One region of the Holdemanella hominis genome, then DNA from elsewhere that is predicted to be linked to it. Evidence: a T-box and tRNA genes for the amino acid it is inferred to sense, from the RefSeq annotation. Region 1 holds a T-box; the other holds one or more tRNA genes.

Region 1 (11,560 bases):
TTACGATCGTTAATTGATTGGCTTCAATCCATTTAGAAACTTCATGAATCATACCACGATCTTCCCATTCAAAAAAACGTCCATTTTGGCTTGGAATAGCTAGACACAACTTACCGCCTTGGCCATAGATTTTATATTCCATTTCACGATCCAAACAATTTGAATACTCTTTTATATATTGCACTTGCATGGTGTTACCCCTTTCATAAAAATTTTGTTTTATTATAGCACATTTTATTGAGTTTTAAGGTTTCTTGCTTTATAATTGTACTGTTTTTGACAGGAAAGTGAGTGACAGTATGTCCAATAAAGAAAAAATTCTTAACATTGCCGTTATCGCCCACGTTGATGCCGGTAAAAGTACGTTAGTAGATGCGTTTTTAAGACAGAGTGATGTTTTCCGTGACAACGAAGAAGTTGTTAACTGTATCATGGACTCAAACGATCTAGAACGTGAACGTGGAATTACTATTTATTCTAAAAACTGTTCCGTTATTCATAACGGTGTAAAAATTAATATTGTAGATACGCCAGGTCACGCCGACTTCTCAAGTGAAGTTGAACGTATTATCCGTACCGTAGATACAGTTATCTTATTAGTTGATGCGAGTGAAGGTCCAATGCCTCAGACTCGTTTCGTATTATCAAAAGCTTTGGAAATTGGTTTAAAACCTATTCTATTGATCAACAAGATCGATAAGAAAGACCAAAGAGCTGAAGAAGTTGTCGATGAAGTTTACGAATTGTTCTTAGACTTAAATGCCAACGACGAACAATTAGACTTCCCTATCCTTTATGGTGTAGCTAGAGAAGGACGTGTTCAATATGACCTTAAAACACCTAGCGACAACATCGACCCATTATTCGATACAATCTTAAAACATTGTGATGTATATCCAGATATGGATGAAGAACCTCTTCAAATGCAAGTATCTGCCTTGGCATACGATGAATACATTGGTCGTTTAGGAATTGGACGTTTATATTCAGGTGTTTTAAAACAAGGTCAACAATATATTCGTTGTAACCAATCTGGATTGAATGCCAAAGAAAGCTTATCTAAATTATTCGTATACAAAGGATTATCTAGAACAAGCGTTCCAGAAGCACATTCAGGAGATATCGTTGTTATTGCGGGTATGCCAGATATTAGTATTGGTGATACAATCTGTACAGCTGATCATGTTGAACCAATGGAACACATTGAAATTGAAGAACCAACTCTATCAATGAACTTCCATGTTAACTCAAGTCCATTTGCCGGACAAAGTGGTAAGTATGTGACAAGTCGTAACTTAAAAGAAAGACTTGAAAAAGAACTAGAAGTAAACGTTGGATTAAAGGTTGAACCAACCGATTCAGCCGATTGCTTCAAAGTAAGTGGTCGTGGTGAATTGCATATTTCTGTATTGATTGAAAATATGCGTCGAGAAGGTTATGAACTAGCTGTTTCTAAGCCAGAGGTTATCCTACACAAAGACGAAAATGGACACAAAGTAGAACCAATCGAAGAAGTTGTATGTTTAGCTCCAGAAGAATATTCAGGAACAATCATCAACAAATTAAATCTTCGTAAGGGTGTTATGCAAGATATGTCTGAAGAAAATGGATATGTTAAGATCGTGTATACAGCACCTACTCGTGGTTTATTAGGTTTCCGTTCAGAATTTATCAATGATACACACGGTGAAGGTACATTAGTACGTCGTATTAGTGGTTATGAACCATATAAAGGAGAAATCGCACAACGTATGGAAGGTGCTATGATTTCAACTGAAACTGGTGAAGCTATGACTTACGCCCTATGGAACCTTCAAGAACGTGGTCAATTATTCATTTCTCCACAAACACCTGTTTATGAAGGTATGATCATTGGTCAAAGTTCTAAAAACATCGATTTGGATGTTAACCCATTAAAGAACAAGAAATTAACAGCCATCCGTTCAAGTGGTCGTGATGAAGCTATGCTATTAACACCACCAAAAATCTTCTCACTAGAAGAAGCATTAGAATGGATCAACGATGATGAATTAGTAGAAGTTACACCAGATGCGATTCGTATCCGTAAAAAAGGTTTAACGGCTCTAGATCGTCGTAACTTGTATCGTCAAAAGATGAATGCTCAATAAGGCTTGGATAATTCCAAGTCTTTTTATTCAGCCCACTCTATTGCTTATTTTATGATAATAAACATGTACGAAATATGTATTAGGGTGAATGGCACGTGTACTATAGGTAGGCCTCTACGCCTACCCATTTCTTTTTATATGGAATACGAAAAAGGTAGGTACACAACACCTACCAAGTTACGTGGGCTCATCACCCTAATACTTATCTATTACCAGCTTCCGCCGCCTCCGCCACCGGCGCCTCCACCAGAGAAGCCACCAAAGCTAGAGCCCATGCTATCGGCTGTACTTTTCATTTGTTCTGTTTGATAATCCATTAAATTCTCATGAATCGGTTCATACATATTTCTTGTCAACATTCTGTAATAGAAATAAGAAGAGTATGGATCTGAATAATAAGAATCATACCAATCTGGTTGTGCCAAAGGAATCGTACTAAATTTCTTTGTCCACATTTCAGATAATCCAAATACCATCGCATATGGAATGACATCATAATAATAAGATGGATTTTCTAAAGATAATCTTTCCAATTGTGGTACTTCTGCCTTTTCAACAAAGTCTTTAAAACCTAATAGTTCAGGAGCTACACTTTTAAAGTATTCACTCACCACATTAAATTTAGAAATCAAAAGTATTGGTAGTGAAACAACCACAATGCCTATCATCATAAATTCAAATGGTACAATACTTAGAATCGAATCGCATTGTCTATAAATAAAGTATGCTAGAATCAAAATAAACGCAATACTTAATACTTTCTTTAATACAACTAGTTTATTCTTGTTAAATACATTTGTTGCTGCTGCAGAATAATTTAAAACCATCATAAGCACAAAGCTAAATGTCGCAAAAATGGTTTCAATCAAATTATCTACAATACTATATCGAGTATTGAATAAGATACATACAATCATACAAATCGTGGCTAGAATAATCGTCGCAAAGCCATGATCAATTGTTGATAAATTCTTATCTCCACTAAATTCATCATTCAAAGCTTCTTTGGCATCATCCATAGCCTTACCAAACTTACTTGATAATTTTGATAATTTCACACTATTTTTAGTTTTAAACAATCCGTTATAAATCTTCTTTTGATGCTTTAAAATCGGTGGTTCATGATTCTCTACCTTTGTAAGTACTAAATCATCCTCTTTTTCAGAAATGGTTAAATATCCCTTACTAGCCCAATATGGAATCAATGCCACTAAATCTTCTTGATCCACGGACTCATCTACAATCGTTCCAACCATAGCTGGATCCATATCTTTTAGTGGATAGAAATTCACAATTGGTGTAATATGAGTTTTCTTTAATAAGAATGCACGAATCAAACTATATAAGCCAAATAGAATAGCTAACCCTAAAAAGACAAATGGAGTCTTTGAAGTTGTTTGTTTGGCACCTACAAAATAGTTCTTTCTTAACTTACCAAAGATGGTAATGGCTTGTTTTACACCAATATCATAGGCATCTCCACTAATAGAATTCGAAGTAATGATTGGAGTTACATTTAAATCATTCGATTGATTTCCTAGACTTCCACTAAAGACTTTAATATTAGACATCTCATCTTCTGTCAAAGCCTTCTCAAATTGAATATCAAAATTAAAATGAGAAATGGTTGTATCCCAATTGTTTCCAAGTACAGAATAATAAATAAAATCTAAATCTGAATGATAATCTTCTGGAATCACAATCTTGTATGTCAACGTATAGGTGTGGGGGCCAATGATTGTATAGTCTGCACTTCCAATTTGAATCACACGATTCCCAGAATCACTATCTACATCATACTCATCATTTAATACGTTGATATCTTTAATTTTTAACTTATACTTTTCATCACGATTGATATACATCGTTTCTGGAATATTACGATAAATACCATGACGATAACTTGAAAAGTTCACATCAATCACTTCTTTAACATCAATTGTATTATCCGAATTGTATGTGGCATTCACCGTATAATTATCAATTGTATATCCTCCATCATCAGCATATATGTCGATACATCCAAAGCAAAGTACAAATGCGAATAAGAAGGCAAAGACCTTCTTAAAATTTAACTTGAACATTTTCTCTTTCCGAAGCATTGGCCACTTCAAACATTGTTTTCTTTTCGAAATGGAATAAAGATGCCACAATATTTGTCGGAACACTCATGATCACATCATTATATTCACGAACTAAAGCATTATAGTATTTACGAGAATTTGCGATATCCTCCTCGACCTTCTTCAATTGGTTTTGAAGATCCATAAAATTTGTGTTGGCCTTTAAATCCGGATATTGTTCTGCCACCGCAAAAATACCCTGAATCGCATTTGTGATCTTATTTTCACTATCCATAACATCCTTTGATGTTTTTGCCATATTTCTTTGTGCAATCACTGAACTCAATGTATCCGCCTCATGTTTCGCATATCCCTTCACTGTTTCTACTAAGTTAGGAATCAAATCAAAACGCTTCTTCAAATACACGTCCATTGTAGAAAAACCTTCATCTACCTTATTTGATAAACGAACAAGTTTATTGTAGCTAGACATTAAGAATAGTACTAATAAAACTAAAACAACAATAACAATAACTAGAATCATAATTAAATCCTCCTAGATTGATTATACTCTATTTTTGATAAAATGAGAAATATAGAAAGGAATCGTCTTTATGTACAAAACTATTTTAAAATGGATCTTACCCATTCTTATTTGTTTATCAAGTTTTTATATGGTTGCACAAAAAACATCAACACCCGAATTTCATGAGCAATCCATTCAATATTTAGACGAAAAAAGAAATACGGTCATGACACTAGCCGTATCGAGTGCTGCCATCTCTACATCCATTACCATTTTACCAGGAGATACAGGAACTCCCATTGCGAATGACTTAGCGGATTTAAGTTCAAAATTCTTATGAGTTCTAGGAGCCATCTATTTAGAAAAATACGCTTTGACACTCACATGCATGGTCATCTTTAAATACATCATTCCAATACTTTGTTTGGCATGGCTAGTCAACAACGTCATAAAATGGGATTAGTTAAGAATTGTATGTATTAAGATTGGCATTATGGCAGTAGCGACGTGCCTAATCATGCCTTGTAGTGTAAAATTATCTAAAACAATTAAAGCCACCTATGAAACAAGTATTCAAGAAACGATTAATAACGCGAACAACATCCAGAAAAATATACCAGGATAAAGAAAATAAAAACTTCTTTGGAAAAGCAGCTGAAGCATTTTCTTCAACAGCACAAAAATATACGAAGACGTTTAACAAGTCATTAAACAATTTCATGGAAGCTACAGCCATCATGATCGTAACATCTTGTGTTATACCCATCCTTGTAATTCTATTCTTCTTATGGTTTATCCAAACCATCAGTGGCATGACAATCAACACAAAATGACTAACAACATTCAATCCTGTTTCTAAAGTACAAAAACAATTATTAAGTCCAAAAGAATAATGAATTTGGCATCTTCGGATGCCATTTTTTTAATGGAAAACAAAAAAAGTAGAAGCACATGACTTCTACTTCACACTCATATATATTACCAGTCTGTCGCAATATCTAATTGAGTATCTGAATTTTGCGTAAAACTTCCAGTATCACAGACGATTCCTTTTCCTAATGAAGTTTCTACAATTGTACCTCTAGGATATTTATTTAAATCGGCCGCAACAATAATATAATCCCCCAACATTTTCGCACCATCTTCACGAACCCAATATGCATCATTATTTCCCATACCACGCATAATGTCGACTACTCCTGACATATTTAAATTATAGTATGTTTCTTTACCACTAGGTCCATAATAAATACCACCAGAGGCAGTAAGTGCATTCACATTACTAATGTATTGTGAAAGTGATGGTTGCGAGTAAACGATTTGTGTAACAGCATTGTAGTTATTTTGAATGAACTGCATATCATTCAATAAATCTGGCTGTTCCATACTCATTTCTTCAACGCTCTTCGACTCTTCTTGTTTCTTGCTAGATTCTTCCTCGATATTTTGAATCTGTTCTTCGAATTTCTCTTTTAATTCTTCAGTTCCATTTTTTGTATCAACACGCATTAAGATATTTTCATCTGTGCCATTTGACTTGGCATAGACCTTACTTTCTTCCCCAATAACTGATGATGTTGTTAGTAATGTTAATGTAAGTGTCGACATCAATAAACCTGAAACTAACCCTTTTCTTAATAAACTACTCTCTAAATTTTCTTCTTTTATAAAGTTCAAAACACCCTCCAATCTTCCCCTTAAACCTCATAAAATACGAGGCAAATGTTGTCAAATAATTGAAAACAACAATTAATACTATACACAATTCTAAAAAAAATGCAAATTTTGACCTAAAAAAAGGCCGTTTCATGCCAAATGTGGCGAGAACGACCCAATTTTTTAAAATTTAATGTAGAAAATAATCATACAATAATCGTAACTCCAACTTTCCATATCTGATTCAAAAAGTGCAAATTCAACGTTGCCAAACGATTATGCTTATCATACTTCACAATATAATCATCCATATTCTTTAGTGGACCTTGAGTCACATGAATCTTTTTATTCACTAATTTACCATACGACATTCTTAGAACCTTTTCATCATCCAACAACATGTTCAAAATACGAATCTCCTCATCCGTTAAAGCTGAAACTTCCTCTTCATATTTCAATTCATGAATAAAAACACTCTGCAAAGGAAACTTTCTAAAAATGCGATCCACTTCTACCTGTGACAATTTACTCACCACAAATACATAGCCACCGAATAAAGTTCGCAATTGGATCTGTTTAGAAACCCTATGATAAAACTCCATCTTAGGACTAAACGCAAAAATACCCTCGTTTTCATTCAAGTATTTACATACTTCCTCTTCCTTAGAACGTATGGTCAATAATACATACCAATGTTCATCCAAATTCATACATAAAACCCTTTCATTTCATATACTAAAAGTATAAAGTGGTTAGTTAGCTATGTCAAATCGATTAAACCGGTAAATCAATTTCTGGTTCTTCTTCAAAAGTCGGTAAGTTCTCTAAATCTAATTCTTCAAATCTTTCATAATCAAAATAAGGTTCATCGATGAACGGATTCCAATTCATACAATAACTATATACATAATCCTTTTGTTTGTCTGTTAAACCACTTAGTAGTTCATCAATCGCTTCTTCCTCACGCAACCCAAACAACCACTGTAAATCAAACGCACTATTCCCTGCATCTACCCACCAATGAAGTCTCTCCTTCTCTTTCTTTGTGAGTTTATTTTCCTTTAAAAATTTTCTTAATTCATTCTTACGAATTCTATATTTACTTTTACTCTTCTTTTTCATAAACAAAAAATAAGGGATATGCACATGGCATACCCTAATATCTTTTATAAACTTTTTAATTCTTCTGTGATCGCATTGATTGCTTCATCAACCTTAGAAGCATCCTTACCACCGGCTTGAGCCATATCTGGCTTTCCACCACCATTACCAGAACAGATTTGAGCCGCTTTCTTAACCAATTGACCGGCATGTACACCAGCCTTAACAGCCTCTTTACCTGCACCAGACACAAAGACAGCCTTTTCACCATTTGTATTCACAAAGAATACAACCATCTTGTCATCACTAGCCTTTAAGTTAGAAACAATATCCTTCAATGCACCTGCATCCATTCCAGAAACAGACTTGATCAATACATTGACTTTTCCAAAATCTTTAGCTTCAGTAGCCCACTCTTTAGACTTCAAAGTAAAGATTTGGTTTTTCAAGTTATCGATTTCCTTCTGCATATCACGCATAGTCTTATATGCAGCTTCAACCTTTGTATCAATATTCTTAATACCCTTTTGTTTAGCACTATCCGCAATATTCTCTAACATATTGTGTTCTTGTGCAAAATCTTGGTAAGCCGCAAACTTAGTCTTAGCCGTAATACGACGAGAATCCGAACCAATACTTTCCTCACTAATGATCTTACATAGACCAATCTGAGCTGTGTTTTCTACATGACATCCAGCACAGAATTCCTTAGACACATCACCCATTGTTACAACACGAACTGTATCTCCATACTTTTCATCAAATAATGCAGTGGCACCAGATCTCTTAGCCTCTTCAATAGGCATTACTTCTTTCGTTACTGGATATGCCGCACTAATATATTCATTCACAATACGTTCTACTTCAGCCAATTGTTCAGCCGTAACCTTTTCATAATGATTGAAGTCAAAACGTAAATATTCAGGACAATTATAAGAGCCAGCCTGGTGAATATGATCACCCAATACCTTAACTAAAGCCGACTGCAACAAGTGCGTACAAGAGTGGTTCGCTGTAGTTGCCAAACGATCTTTGACATTCACTTCACCATATAAAGACATACCTTTTTCTAATACACCACTATTGATTTTAACTGTGTGAATATGCTGTTTATTACGAGTCTTTTGAACATCCAATACTTCTACTTCTACACCATCAGCCGTAAACACTCCCTTATCGGCAACCTGTCCACCACTTTCTGCATAGAAACAAGTTTCATCTAAAATGATCATACCTTCATCTTCTAAAGAATCAACCATCTTACCCTCTGCATTAAATAACGCAATGATCTTACCATCACAAGATAAGTGATCATAACCAATAAATTCACTAGGCTCATTGAAGTTCATCAATTCTTCATTTTGAGACGCAAAAGAATCCTTTACATTACGCGCATTACGAGCACGCTCTTTTTGTTTATTCATCTCTGCATCAAACTCATCACGACTTACACTGATTCCACTTTCCTCGGCAATTTCTTGCGTCAATTCAAATGGGAATCCATATGTATCATATAATTTGAAGACAACTTCACCACTAAGCTTTCCATCCTTAGCCTTACTGATCTCTTCATCCAATAAAGCCTGACCAACCTTTAAAGTCTTCTTGAAAGTTTCTTCTTCAACCTTAATCAATTTTTGATTGAACACTACATGCTCTTGTAAGTATGGATAAAAATCCTTCATTAAATCTGCAACAACAGGAACTAATTTATATAAGAATGGTTCATCCAAACCTAATTTTAAACCATAACGAACAGCACGACGAAGTACACGACGAAGCACATAACCACGACCACTATTTGAGAAGTTAGCACCATCACTCAACGCAAAAGTAACTGTACGAACGTGGTCCGCAATAACACGGTAAGCCATCTTATATTCACCTTCATAAGGATGTTTCGCCATAGCTTCTGTTGCACGAATAATAGGTAAGAATAAATCCGTATCAAAGTTTGTTTCTCCATCCTGAACTAAGGCAACCAAACGCTCAAGACCCATACCTGTATCAATGTTCTTCTGAGGAAGTTCCTTATAATCTTTACGATCTATACTTGGATCACAATCATATTGAGAGAATACGACATTCCATACTTCTACATAACGATCATTTTCCATTTCATCAAAGAATAATTTTTCTCCCAATCCCTCAGGATCATATTTTTCTCCACGATCAAAGAAAATTTCACTGTCAGGTCCACCAGGTCCCTTACCAATTTCCCAGAAGTTATCATCTGTCTTTAAAATATGACTAGGGTCTACGCCACAAATTGTAGTCCATACTTCATAAGCACGCGCATCATCTGTATATACAGACACATACAATCTGTCCTTATCAATCCCCATCCATTCTTCGCTTGTTAAAAATTCCCATGCAAACTGAATTGCCTCATCTTTGAAATAATCTCCAATTGAGAAGTTTCCTAACATTTCAAAGAATGTGTGGTGACGAGCTGTACGACCCACATTTTCAATATCATTCGTACGAATTGATTTCTGCGCATTCGCAATACGATTTGAAGCCGGTTTTTCACTACCATCAAAATATTTTTTCAAAGCCGCAACACCCGCATTGATCCATAATAACGTTGGGTCATTGTGCGGAATCAAACTTGCGCCCGGCTCAATCATATGCCCTTTAGATTTAAAATAATCCAAGAACATCTGACGAATCTGATTACCAGTTAATTGTTTCATCTTTTCTCCTCCAATAAAAAAACGCTCCTATTTCTAGGAACGTATAATTACGCGGTACCATCCTAGTTCATTTTTCAAAATTGAAAAATGCCCTCAATTCACTCGTTAACGCCGACTACGTTTCAACTCCAAAGTAGCTTCAAATTAAAAGACTCGAAGAGCTTTCACCAAACGCCCTCTCTCTATGCACAAGAACTTTTAATCCTACTTATCTTCTTCACTGTCGAATCGATAAAATTTTAACACTCTTTCCATATTTCTGCAAGACGAATCACACCATCTAACATCAATTCTTTACTCATACACGCAAAAGACAATCCTACATGCCCATTCGAAATACTAATTGCGACACTATTCGATTCACACAAATCCCTAAAGCGTGATATATCCACATCTAAATTTAACCAATACGCCATATACGTCTCATCCAAAATATACGAACAACCCATATGTGCATCAATCAATTTTTTTAAATACAAATGCTTCTCCTTATACTCACGAACAAGCTTTCTTAAATGTTTCTGCAAATACCCATCCACAATATATTGCGTAAAAGCCACCTGCTCAATTTTACTCGTCGTTGGACCAAAATAAGAAGCACTATACTTATGCATATACTCCTCATTTAAAATCATATACCCAATACGAAGACTCGGTAATAATAGTCTTGAAAACGAAGAAAAATAAATCACATTCTTACTTTTCGAACACAACGAAGTCTTGATTTTAGAAGCATACACAAGCTCCCCATTATAATCATCCTCAAGAATCAAAACATTCTCTAAAGAAACGAATTCTTCACGAACCCTTTCACTCATAGACTGCCTATCAGGCGTAAAACAAGTCGTATTCACATAGACGACATCCACATTCAACCTTTTAATATCCCTCACAATAGAATTTGGATTTAAATATTCAACATGAAAACCATACGACAAAAACACCTGTTTAGCCTGATCATCCACCAAAGTCGATAAACCAACCACCTTATTCTTATCTAACATCCCACAAAATATATACAACAAAGACTGATAGTTTGAACCAATCACCATCTGCTCTGGAAAACACAAAATATTCCGATTCTGATACACATACTTACATAGAGCCTGTCTTAATCCATACTCACCCTGTGCTAGACCATAACTTGACATCAAACGTTTATCATTCAAAACACCCTTCATATATCTTTTCCAAATCGTCGTTTCAAACGAATCAAAAGAAACCGACTGAATCCGAAAATCATAATCATACGATTTTTCTTTGTGACTCGAACTATAATCCAATATCTCCTGATGCAGTAAGATACGCTCCGAATTCATACTCACCACATAACCCACTTTTTCCTTACTCGAAATAAACCCATCCAACACCAACTTATTATATGCATTT
Region 2 (11,560 bases), on a different contig from region 1:
ATGACTTTCGCCAGATTCATGTTTTGTACAAGTCACATCGGTTGTGAATTCTAGTTGCCCACTTAAATATTTTTTAACAGCCTCATCTGCATTTCCGGTTACTCCACCAAAAGAATGAATCCCAAAACCAGCCAATGCAGTTTTAGCCCCTTGACCAATACCACCACAAAGTACAATGTTTACATTTTGTTCTTTTAGAGCATTCGAAACACTAACATGTCCATGTCCTTCGACTGTAATCACTTCACTCTTAATAATTTCATTATGATCGGTTTCATAGATTTTAAATTCTGAGCTATGCCCAAAATGTTGGAACACTTCTCCATCTTTATAACTGACTGCAATTCTCATACTATACCTTCTTTCTTATTTATTATACATCAAAAATACATCACGATAAATTAAAACACCCTTTAAATAAGGGCGTTGATTGTCTTTGGTGGAGATGAGGAGAATCGAACTCCTGTCTAAGCAAAGTCCCACGAGACAGCGTTTACAGCTTTTTCCATCTAGTTATCCAAAAGTTTCGGATGGAATCAAAAATTCTTTTGGGTTAGCTATAGTTGATTCAAGACAAGCAGCTAGCCAATGCTTATTTCTATCTTCTTTTCTTTAACACTCAGTCTGAAATAAGAAAGCGAAATTTCAGAAAGGGGCTGCAAAGCCAAACGTAGGCAATAAAATTAAGCAGCGAAAGCCATGCTTTGGTTCATACCAAATACATTAGCAAGTTTATTTTTAGCAATTAATTTAAGTTGGTTATTACACGTATCCTTCGTGGCTGTGGCTGAATCCAAACATTTACTCATCGAATGCCTGAACATCCCCAAGGAACATCAGTATAATCTATTAATACTGATTTTTCAAGGCCTTTTGAATCTCTCTTTGCGCATCCTTCGCCTTTTGAGACTCACGCTTATCATGAAGATTTTTACCTTTCGCCAAAGAAATTTCTAACTTTGCCAAACCTTTATACAAATAAATTCTCACAGGTACAACCGTATACCCTTTAACACGCGCAGATTGCTCCAATTTTTGAATTTCCTGCTTATGCATTAAGAGCTTGCGATCACGCGTTTCATCATGATTAAATCGGTTTCCAAATTCATAAGGAGAAATATGCATACCTTTAATAAAAGCTTCCCCTTTTTGAAAACTGATATAGCTGTCCTTTAATTGAACTTTTCCTCTTCGAATACTTTTAATTTCTGTTCCCTGAAGCACTAAACCTGCTTCAAAACGATCATACAACTCATATTCATGTCTTGCCTTACGATTTTCGGCTATTGTCTTTTGATTTTGACTCATTCTAAAACCACCTCTACTCCATCACAATCTTGCATTACAGACTGGACAAATTGTTGCACCCACTCTTTTGAAAGATCATAATTCGAAGCTAAATTATGTGTTTGTGCAAGCGAATCATTGTAATCTTCGATTGGGTAAGTCTTCCATGCATTATACCCTACATCAAACCATGTAATCAATGGAATAAATTTAGTATCTGTAAAAGAAGTCTTTTTTGTATCTGGATCATAGTTCAGTGTGAAGCTAGCCATTCCACCAACCATAGTAATATCCATATCCTGGGCACTCGTATAATTTCCTAATGAATAATACACAAGTGTATCTTGCTTCTTTCTTTTAATAACTTTTGCCGGTTCAATAACGTGTGGGTGTGAACCAATCACAACCTCGGCACCTAGTTCATTTAAATAATTTGCCAAATCTTCCTGCTCTTCAGTCGGCTCCATCTGATATTCTTCACCCCAATGCATAGAAACCAATTGGACATCGCTCACTTTACTTAAAGCTTCCATATCTTTTTTCATTTGATCCTTATCAATCAAATCCACAAGCCATAGCTTATCTTCAGGCACACTAAATCCATTCAAGCCATAGGTATATCCAAGAAATCCTACTTTGATTCCATTGATTTCTTTTACTAATGTACGCTTTTTATCCTTTTGAGACGTATGCGAACCCGTCGTAATAACATCTGGATAATTCTTTCGAACCAAATCAATCTGTGTTAATAAACCCTCAGCCCCTCGATCCATAGAGTGATTTGAACTTAAACTCCACCAATCAAAGCCAGCCTTATTGACAGAAGACAGAATTTCTATAGGTCCATTAAAAGTAGGGTATCCACTCAATTCATACTCTTCTCCAATGCATAACGTTTCAAAATTGATATATGCCAAATCTGCATTTTGTGTATATTTATTTGTCATTTCATAATAGGAATCAAAATTGTAATATCCATCTCTTTGGTATGGGTACCAATACATCGCACCATGATACAAGTTGTCACCTACACCTACAAACGTAAATGATTTTTTATTTTCCTGTTTTTTTGTAGAAACATTTTTTACAATCTTTGTTGCTTCTTTCGAATTTGGTGTGGGGTGTGTTAAAATAAAGCCCATTAAGCTGAAATTGAATATACATAATATAATGATCCATGTCCATTTCTTTTTCATAAGTTAATTTTATCAGAAAAAGCTTGCATTTTCCAAAATAATTAGGTAATATTATAAAGCACTTGGGGTGTTAGCTCAGCTGGGAGAGCACCTGCCTTGCACGCAGGGGGTCATCGGTTCGATCCCGATACGCTCCACCAAGTAAAAAATACGCTGTAAGCAAATTTGCTTACAGCTTTTTTTCATTCAATTTCTTCAAAAATACCAGACTTTTGATAAAGAACCCATTTTCCAATATTTACACAATGATCACAAATTCTTTCTAAGTACTTACCGACAAGTAACACATCCACTAGAGTCCCTGTATCATGCTCTTTTCTGGCTAATAAATCAACATAAACCTCTTTAGCCTTTTCATATTGTGCATCCGCTTGATCATCCATTTTAATAACTTGATCTGCTGCTTTTTCGTCTTTCTGAATAAAACCTTCAATCGCAAGTGTAATCATTTCTTTTGCGATGATAAATTGTTGTTGAATACTATCATCCACAACTAAATTTTCCATATTCAAAGCACAAATCAGTTCTGAAACTTCTTTTTCCTGATCCATAATACGTGTTAGATCACGAATTGTATTTGTAGCTACAGTAATACGTCTTAAGTCTTTCGCAACTGGATGTTGAAGAAGAAGAATCTTCATACAAATCTGTTCAGCTTCTCTTCCTTGTTCACTCACTTCTTCATGCATTTGTGAAACATCTTGAACTAAAGTTTTGTTTCCATCTAAAATAGCGTGCTTGCAAAACCACAATCCTTTTAAACAGTCTTGAGACATTTGTGCCATAGTCAGTTCTAACTGTTTTGTTTGTTTTAAAAACTTTGTAGGTAAAACCATTATCCAAACCTCCCTGTAATATAGTCTTCTGTTTTCTTTTCTTTTGGCGCAGAGAACAATGTTTCTGTAGCACTATACTCAATTAAATTTCCCAATAAGAAGAAGGCTGTTTTATCACTAATACGCATAGCTTGCTGCATATTGTGAGTAACAATAACGATTGTATAGTCTTTTTTCAATTCTAAAGTTAACTCTTCAATCTTACTAGTTGAAATTGGATCTAGAGCACTTGTAGGTTCGTCCATCAACAACACTTCCGGCTGCATAGCCAAGGCTCTTGCGATACATAAGCGTTGTTGTTGTCCACCAGACATTCCCAATGCGGATTTATGTAGACGATCCTTCACTTCATCCCAAATGGCAGCTTGTCTTAAACTTCTTTCAACAATTTCATCCAATTCACTTTTCTTTTTGATTCCAAAAATTCTTGGGCCATACGCAATATTATCATAAATACTTTTTGGGAATGGATTGGGTTGTTGAAATACCATTCCAACTCTACGTCTTAATTCAATCGCATCCATATTTTTGTAGATATCCGTTCCATCTAGACAAATATCACCTGTGATTTTAGTACTTTCCACCAAATCATTCATTCGATTCAATGTTTTTAAAAATGTTGATTTACCACATCCACTAGGACCAATGAATGCTGTAATTTCTTTTTCTTTGATATCCAAATTTATATTCTTTAAGGCATGAAAATCACCATAATATAAATTCAGATCATTCACTGTAAATTTATTATTCATACGTAACCTTTCTATTTCTCTAATCCAGCTTGTTTTTTGGAAATGTGTCTTGACCAAACATTGGCTCCAATACTAAATGCCAATACTAAAATCATCAACACAGCACTAGATAAATTAGCCAATGCACGATCTTGTCCATTGGTTTGTAAGTTCCAGATTTGGATGGATAATGTTTCAGCAGGTCTTAACACATTAATTGGCGATGTTGGAGAAGTAAAACTAAAATTATTCCAACGCAAATCACTTCCTGAACCAGTTGTATAAAGTAATACAGCAGCTTCACCAAATCCACGACCAGCCGCCAAGATAACTCCAGTCATAATACGTGATAGGCATGCTGGCAATAATACATGGAATATGGTTTGCCACTTTGTTGCTCCAAGTCCCATACTTCCGTGATAATAGCCTTCAGGCAAACCTTTTATCGCATCTTCTGTAGTTGTTGTAATCAAAGGTAAACTTAGAATTGATATAGACAGGGCACCTGCTAATAAACTTTTTGATAATCCAATGACAACTAAGAAAATCAAATATCCAAATAAACCTACAACAATACTTGGTAAAGAAGACAATGTTTCAATACAAGTTCTTAAAAAGCGTGTTACAAGCCCAGGTTTTGCGTACATCGCCAAATAAATGCCTGCTAATACTCCAATTGGAACCGAAACCAACAAAGAAATAAATACTAAGTAAATCGTATTAAAAACTTGGTTTCCAATGCTGCCAGATCGAGTAAAGCCAAACATTTCTGGTTTAGCCCCTAACAACCCTCCAATAATAACTTTACCGGCAAAGCCTACAAGAAGTAAAAAGAAGAATAAGGCGATACCATAAAAGACGATTGTCATGAATTGATCAATCATTTTTGCTCTTTTAATTCTAGAATCCATCTCTATTCTCCTTTCGGTTTTGAAAACTTATGAATAATAGTAATAAATAATAACGAAATCAAGAACAATAATAAAGCCATTGTCCATAGGGCTGCCTTCATTTCTCCACCTTCCATCGCATTTCCCATTTGAGCTGCAATTTCCGTTGTTAGTGTTTTTGAAGTAGAAAAAATACTCTTAGGCAAAGCTGTTGTTTGCCCAATAACCATCGCAACAGCTAAAGCTTCACCAAACGCTCTTGCAAGTCCTAATACAATTCCTGAAATGACTCCAGGTAATGCAGCAGGAATTACGACACGATATATCGTTTGCCAACGTGTTGAGCCAAGTCCATAAGCAGCCATTCGTGTTTCTTTTGAAACAGCTCGAATCGCATCACTGGCAACACTGGTAATCGATGGGAAAATCATAATTGATAAAACAAGACTTGCCGCAAGCACGGAATGTCCTACCTGCAAATCAAATACTTTCTTTAAGAACGGAATCAAGACCGTTAATCCAACCCATCCATAGACAACACTAGGAATTCCGGCAAAAATTTCTACCATAGGACGATAGAATTTTTCACCAAACTTAGGTGAAATTTCTGTCATAAAAATAGATGATCCTAACGCAAAAGGCGTGGCAATCAATAAGGCCAATCCACAAACACATAGCGATCCAACAATAAAGATCAAGGCTCCTACATGTCCTTTTGAACTGGCATTATCCATTGGTGCCCAATTTGCACTGCCAAGAAACTCTCCTAGAGTATGATGAAATTTAAAAAATGTATCAGAACCTTTATAAACTAGAAAAGCTCCAATTAATAGAGTTACAAATATCACGAGCAGACCACCAATTGTGACAAGAATCTGCCAAAAATATTCTTTACAAAACATGCTTTTACGACTCATCAAATTCCTCCAAACTAAATGAATAACGGACATATATTTCAATGTCCGTTAAAGAACTCGCAATTAGTGATCTGTTTTTTCCATTTTGCTAGAAACACCATAGCCTAATGATTCCATTTTCTTACCGAATTTTTCACCCATGATGTAATCTAAGAATGCTTTTGTAGCTTTATCTGGCTCTCCATTTGTATACATGTGCTCAAATGTCCAAACTTTATAGTCACCACTATATGTGTTTTCTAATGTCGGTTCAACGCCATCAATTGCGACTGTATCTACATCGTCATTGTCTACTAAGTAAGATAATGCCACATAACCGATTGCACCTCTTGTATCTGTTACATTTTGTAACAATACACCAGAATCATCTGTTTCCATTGAAGCGTTGCTAGCTTCTTCATTTCCATCTAATGCATATTTTTGGAATGTTGCTCTTGTTCCTGATGAAGTTGGACGAGTAACTAAGACAATGTCTTCATCTGGTCCACCAACATCTTTCCAGTTCGTTGTTTTTCCTGTGAAGATATCAATCAATTGTTGTTTGGTTAAATCTTTAACACCAACATCTTTATTTACGATTGGAGCCATTGTTACAACACAAACTTGGTGATCGACTAAATCTTTAGCTTGATCCTTATCTAATTTTTCTTCAGCTGCCACATCGGAGTTTCCTAGTGTAACTGTTTTATCAGCTACCTGTTTTAAACCTTCTCCTGAACCACCAGCATCTACTGTAATAGAAACATCTGGGTTTTCGTTTGAAAACTGTTCGGCTGCAACATCAACCAATGGTTTCAATGCACTTGAGCCTGCGGCTGTAATTGTTCCGCTTAAACTTTCATTTTTTGAATCGCTGTCATCGGATGCAGTATTTGAACTACATCCTACCATAGCTGCAGATAATCCTACGATCATTGCGCCTTTTAAAAACTTATTCATATTTTCCTTGTCCTCTTTTCTTTCGACACACATATCATAATGCATGTTTGTTAAACGAAAAAAATGGTTCTGTTAAGGTTTTGTTAAATGATTTGTTTTAATTTTAAGCACACCTGAATTTAATTTATGAACAAAATTATTGAAATATAATGTAAATAAATGTATAATCGTGAAACATAAAGAAAGGAAAGGTGGAAATGCTTTCACCGAGGTAACAAAATGACACGTGTATATAACTTTAGTGCCGGTCCCGCATGCTTACCAGAATGGGTCTTAACCAAAGCTGCAAGCGAAATGTTAGATGCTCATAATAGTGGAATGAGTGTTATGGAGATGTCCCACCGTTCCAGTGAATTCCAGGATATTATAGATACTTGTAAAGCAAGATTAAAAAGATTGATGAACATTCCTGATGAATATGAAATTTTATTCTTACAAGGAGGTGCTTCTTTACAATTTACTATGATTCCTTTGAATTTAGAAAAACATAACGTAGATTTGATCAATACAGGTCAATGGACAAAGAAAGCTTTAAAAGAACATAAAAAATTAGGAAAAGTAAATGTAGTAGCGTCAAGTGAAGAAGATAACTTTACGTATATTCCTAAAATTAAACAAGAAGATTTAAGTGAAGATTCTGATTATGTATATATTTGTGAGAACAACACAATCTATGGAACTAAATATAAAGAACTTCCTCCACATGAAGGAAAGTTATTAGTTGCAGATTTATCAAGTTGTATTTTAAGTGAAAGAACGGATGTTTCTAAATATGATTTAATTTTTGCCGGTGCTCAAAAGAATATGGGGCCTGCAGGTTTAACTGTGGTTATCATAAAAAAAGACTTGATTGGTTTAGCTGATGAAAAAACACCAAGCATGTTAAACTACAAAACATATGCTGACAATGATTCTATGTTCAATACGCCACCTACTTATTCCATCTATATTTGTGGTTTAGTACTTGAATGGCTAGAAACACAAATAGGTGGATTGGAAAATATGGAAAAGATCAATCGTAAAAAAGCTAAATTATTATATGACTATATTGATGCTTCTAAACTCTATTCAAATCCTGTTGTACCTGAAGATCGTTCTTATACAAATGTTCCTTTTGTGACTAGTGATAAGAATCTAGATACTAAATTTGTTAAAGAAGCAAAAGAAGCAGGAATTGTAAATATTAAAGGTCACAGAACGGTTGGTGGTATGCGTGCAAGTATTTATAATGCCATGCCACTTGAAGGTGTAGAAGCCCTAATTGCATTTATGAAGAAATTTGAAGAGGAGAATTATAATGCCTAAAATAAAGCTCTACAATAATATTGCGCAAATTGGTTTAGATCAGTTTACGCCAGATTATGAAGTAAACGAAAATATGGAAGATGAAGATGCTATTTTAGTTCGTAGTACCAATCTTCATGATATTACATATAATGCCAACCTTAAAGCTATCGCTCGTGCAGGTGCGGGTGTCAACAACATTGATATTGATACTTGTACTAAAAAAGGGATTGCCGTATTCAATACTCCAGGCGCAAATAGTAATGCCGTAAAAGAACTTGTATTTGCGGGTATGTTACTAGCAAGTCGTGATATTTATCATGGTATTGAATGGATCCAAACGCAAAAAGAAAATGAGAACATCACAAAAGATATTGAAAAACAAAAAAAGAAATATGCTGGACACGAATTAACCGGTAAATCACTAGGTGTCATCGGTTGTGGTGCCATTGGTATCCAGGTTGCCAATCTATCCTTACGCTTTGGTATGAAAGTTTATGGATATGATCCATATATGTCTGTCGATGCTGCATGGAACTTATCTCGATATGTAAATCATGTCACAAATATTGATGATTTATATCGTCAATGTGATTTTATTACGATTCATGTGCCTTTAAATGATGGAACTAAAAACTTTATCAATAAAGATAGTTTTGACAAGATGAAAGATGGCGTCAAATTATTAAACTTTGCTCGTGGTGGCCTCGTTGATGAAGATGCTCTATTGGTGGCATTAGATGACAACAAAGTTGAATCTTATGTGACTGATTTTCCAAGTTTAAAAGTTATTCAAAATGATAAAGTCATCGCAATTCCTCACTTAGGTGCTTCAACCGAAGAGAGTGAAGAGAATTGTGCTTTAAAAGCCGCTCAGGAACTGATGAATTATTTAACTTATGGAAATATTTCAAATTCTGTCAATTTACCAAATGCGAAGATGGATATGAATTCACCATTTAGAATCACTTGTATTCATGAAAATAAGCCTAAAATGATTTCTCAAATCACAGATATTTTTAAGGATGCTAATATTGAAAACTTAATGAATAAATCTAAAAAAGATATTGCGTATACAATTATTGATTTAGATTCAGAAGTTGATATTTCTCCAATTGAAAAAATCAATGGTATGATTAGAGTATCTACTTATAAGAAATAGGATGGTACTATGATTGATGCACATACACATTTAGAAAATGGTGATTTAAGCATTGAATATGTTCATAAGTTTATCGATGCTGCCAAAGAAAAAGGGATTACTCATCTTCAAATATTAGATCACACACATAGATTCTTTGAATTTAAAGACTGTTATAAAAGAGTTTGTGAAGTATCTAAATTACAAGAAGAGTGGTTTTTAAAGAAACAAAAAAACTCCATAGATGATTATTTAAAATTAATTGAGGCATTAAAAAAAGAAACTTTTGACATCGCTGTACGTTTTGGCCTTGAAGTATGTTACACGCCTGAAACAGAAAGTCTATTATCCTCCATTCTTAAAAACTACCATTTTGACTTTCTAATTGGCAGTGTACACTCTGTAAATGGTTATCTATATGATATGGATGCCTTTTCTAAAGAATTACTTTGGAACAAAAATGATCCTTCTAATATTTATAAGTCCTACTATGACACTATTGAAAAACTAATCCAATCCAATCTCTTTGATCAAGTGGGTCATCCAGATGTGATCAAATTGTATTCGATTGATCCAGGCTACGATTTACATCCTACCTACCATCATATCGCTCGTCTGGCAAATGAATACAACATTAAAATGGAAGACAACACTAAAGCTCATTATTCATATCATCATCCTGATATTGGCTTAAATGCTGATTTTAGAAATATCCTAAAAGAAAATAATGTAAAAATTGTTACTGCAAGTGATGCTCATTATCCTAACGATGTGGGGCGCTGCTTTGAATTATTTGATCCTAGATAAGCCTAGGATCTTTTTTTAGGCAAAGAAAAAGACAGAACTTAATCTGTCTGTGTTTCTTTATTGACTAAAAATACACTTAAACTTACCAGTAACAATGCAATTAAACTTGATAGTTGGAATGCCTGATTGGATTCATGTAATACAACACTTGATAAAATCACACCGATGATAGGTGTTACGCACATATAGACACCAATCTTACTAACAGGATTTACAGATAATAACAATCCCCAAATCGTATAGGCGATAGCAGATACAAGAGCTAAATGAATCAATACAAGAAGGCCTAGATTAAATCCAAATGTAATGTGTCCTCCCATTAAATAGCCTGTTATAGCTAAGAGAATACCTCCTAGAGAGAATTGATATCCACTTAACAGGACGGCATTTTGATTTTGTGTGAACTTCTTAATAAAGGCAGCCGATATAGATCCACAAAATTGTGACATCAACACAAAGCCTTCACCCACAAAGGAAAAACTGACACTGGCTCCACTGACATTCATAAATAAAATGCCTAAGAATCCAATAAAACAGCCTAATGCTTTTCGTGCTGTAATTTTTTCATAATGAAAAATTAAACTTGCCACTAACAAAGATATAAAGGCACTGGTTCCTGAAATAATGGATCCGTTGACTCCTGATGTATGTGAAAGTCCAATATAATAGAAAAAATACTGTCCAGCCGTTTGAAAAAGAGCTAGAGTGCATATGCCTTGAATATTCTCTTTTTTAGCAACTAATACTTTTTTCTGTAAGAAAGAAGCAAATAATATGACTAAAAATCCAGCTAATGTAAAACGTATGCCTGCAAACATTAAAATACTAGGTACACCTTCAATATTAAATAGCTTATATCCCCATTTAATGAATGGAGCTGCACTTCCCCATAGTGTACAACATAGCACGGCTAGTAAAAATACATGTAATGGCTGTTTAAAAAATTCCCTTTTCTCCATATCCAATTAAAACTTATCCTTCCTTTTTTTCTTCTAATTCCATCCAACGATTAGTTAAAGTTTCAAGTTCTTCTTCTTTCTGCGCTCTCAAATCACTTAATTCTTTTAATTTCGCAAAATCACTTTGACACTCATTCATCTGATAGTCTAAAGCTTCGATTTCACTTTCTAATACTTCCATCTTCTCAGGAAGTTGCTCCAATTCCTTTTTTTCCATATAAGATAATTGAGATCTTTTCTTCTTTTCAATCGGCTTTTGAACAACAACCTTCTTATTCTCATCTTTTGATTTCACTAAATAATCACTATATCCTCCACTGTACTGTTTAAAAGTACCATCTTCTTGATGGACAAACACTTTATCCACAACACGATCCAAAAAATATCGGTCATGGCTTACAGTAATAATGGCTCCTTGGAAATCATCTAAATAATCTTCTAATACGTCTAATGTCAAAATATCCAAATCATTTGTTGGCTCATCCAATAACAGGATATTTGGTTCTTGCATCAAAACTCTTAATAGATATAGTCTTCTTCTTTCTCCACCGGATAGTCTTGATAGCGTGGTAT

Evidence for each region. A T-box is a leader RNA that pairs with one kind of tRNA and senses whether it is charged. The one in region 1 lies ahead of alaS (alanine--tRNA ligase), so its partner is inferred to be a tRNA-Ala.
Region 2: it encodes a tRNA-Ala, which carries the amino acid that the T-box ahead of alaS (alanine--tRNA ligase) is inferred to sense. The anticodon was not compared.

What each region holds. Positions count from the first base shown of each region.
Region 1 is NZ_JACRWH010000056.1:1,133-12,692, reverse strand. It holds gene H8911_RS10290 (esterase family protein) at 1-190, opposite strand, end outside; gene typA (translational GTPase TypA) at 300-2,129, shown strand; gene H8911_RS10280 (DUF2207 domain-containing protein) at 2,339-4,213, opposite strand; gene H8911_RS10275 (LemA family protein) at 4,194-4,736, opposite strand; gene H8911_RS10270 (hypothetical protein) at 4,807-5,058, shown strand; gene H8911_RS10265 (hypothetical protein) at 5,279-5,551, shown strand; gene H8911_RS10260 (hypothetical protein) at 5,697-6,395, opposite strand; gene H8911_RS10255 (transcription termination/antitermination NusG family protein) at 6,581-7,084, opposite strand; gene H8911_RS10250 (hypothetical protein) at 7,149-7,496, opposite strand; gene alaS (alanine--tRNA ligase) at 7,541-10,171, opposite strand; T-box leader at 10,204-10,401, opposite strand; gene H8911_RS10240 (aminotransferase-like domain-containing protein) at 10,411-11,560, opposite strand, start outside.
Region 2 is NZ_JACRWH010000044.1:3,801-15,360, reverse strand. It holds gene H8911_RS09360 (NifB/NifX family molybdenum-iron cluster-binding protein) at 1-351, opposite strand, end outside; RNA gene ssrA (transfer-messenger RNA) at 438-828, opposite strand; gene smpB (SsrA-binding protein SmpB) at 850-1,308, opposite strand; gene H8911_RS09345 (CapA family protein) at 1,305-2,483, opposite strand; tRNA gene H8911_RS09340 (tRNA-Ala) at 2,548-2,623, shown strand; gene phoU (phosphate signaling complex protein PhoU) at 2,666-3,319, opposite strand; gene pstB (phosphate ABC transporter ATP-binding protein PstB) at 3,319-4,071, opposite strand; gene pstA (phosphate ABC transporter permease PstA) at 4,083-4,961, opposite strand; gene pstC (phosphate ABC transporter permease subunit PstC) at 4,964-5,857, opposite strand; gene H8911_RS09315 (phosphate ABC transporter substrate-binding protein) at 5,921-6,796, opposite strand; gene serC (3-phosphoserine/phosphohydroxythreonine transaminase) at 7,016-8,101, shown strand; gene H8911_RS09305 (3-phosphoglycerate dehydrogenase family protein) at 8,094-9,242, shown strand; gene H8911_RS09300 (histidinol-phosphatase HisJ family protein) at 9,252-10,028, shown strand; gene H8911_RS09295 (DMT family transporter) at 10,067-10,987, opposite strand; gene H8911_RS09290 (ABC-F family ATP-binding cassette domain-containing protein) at 11,001-11,560, opposite strand, start outside.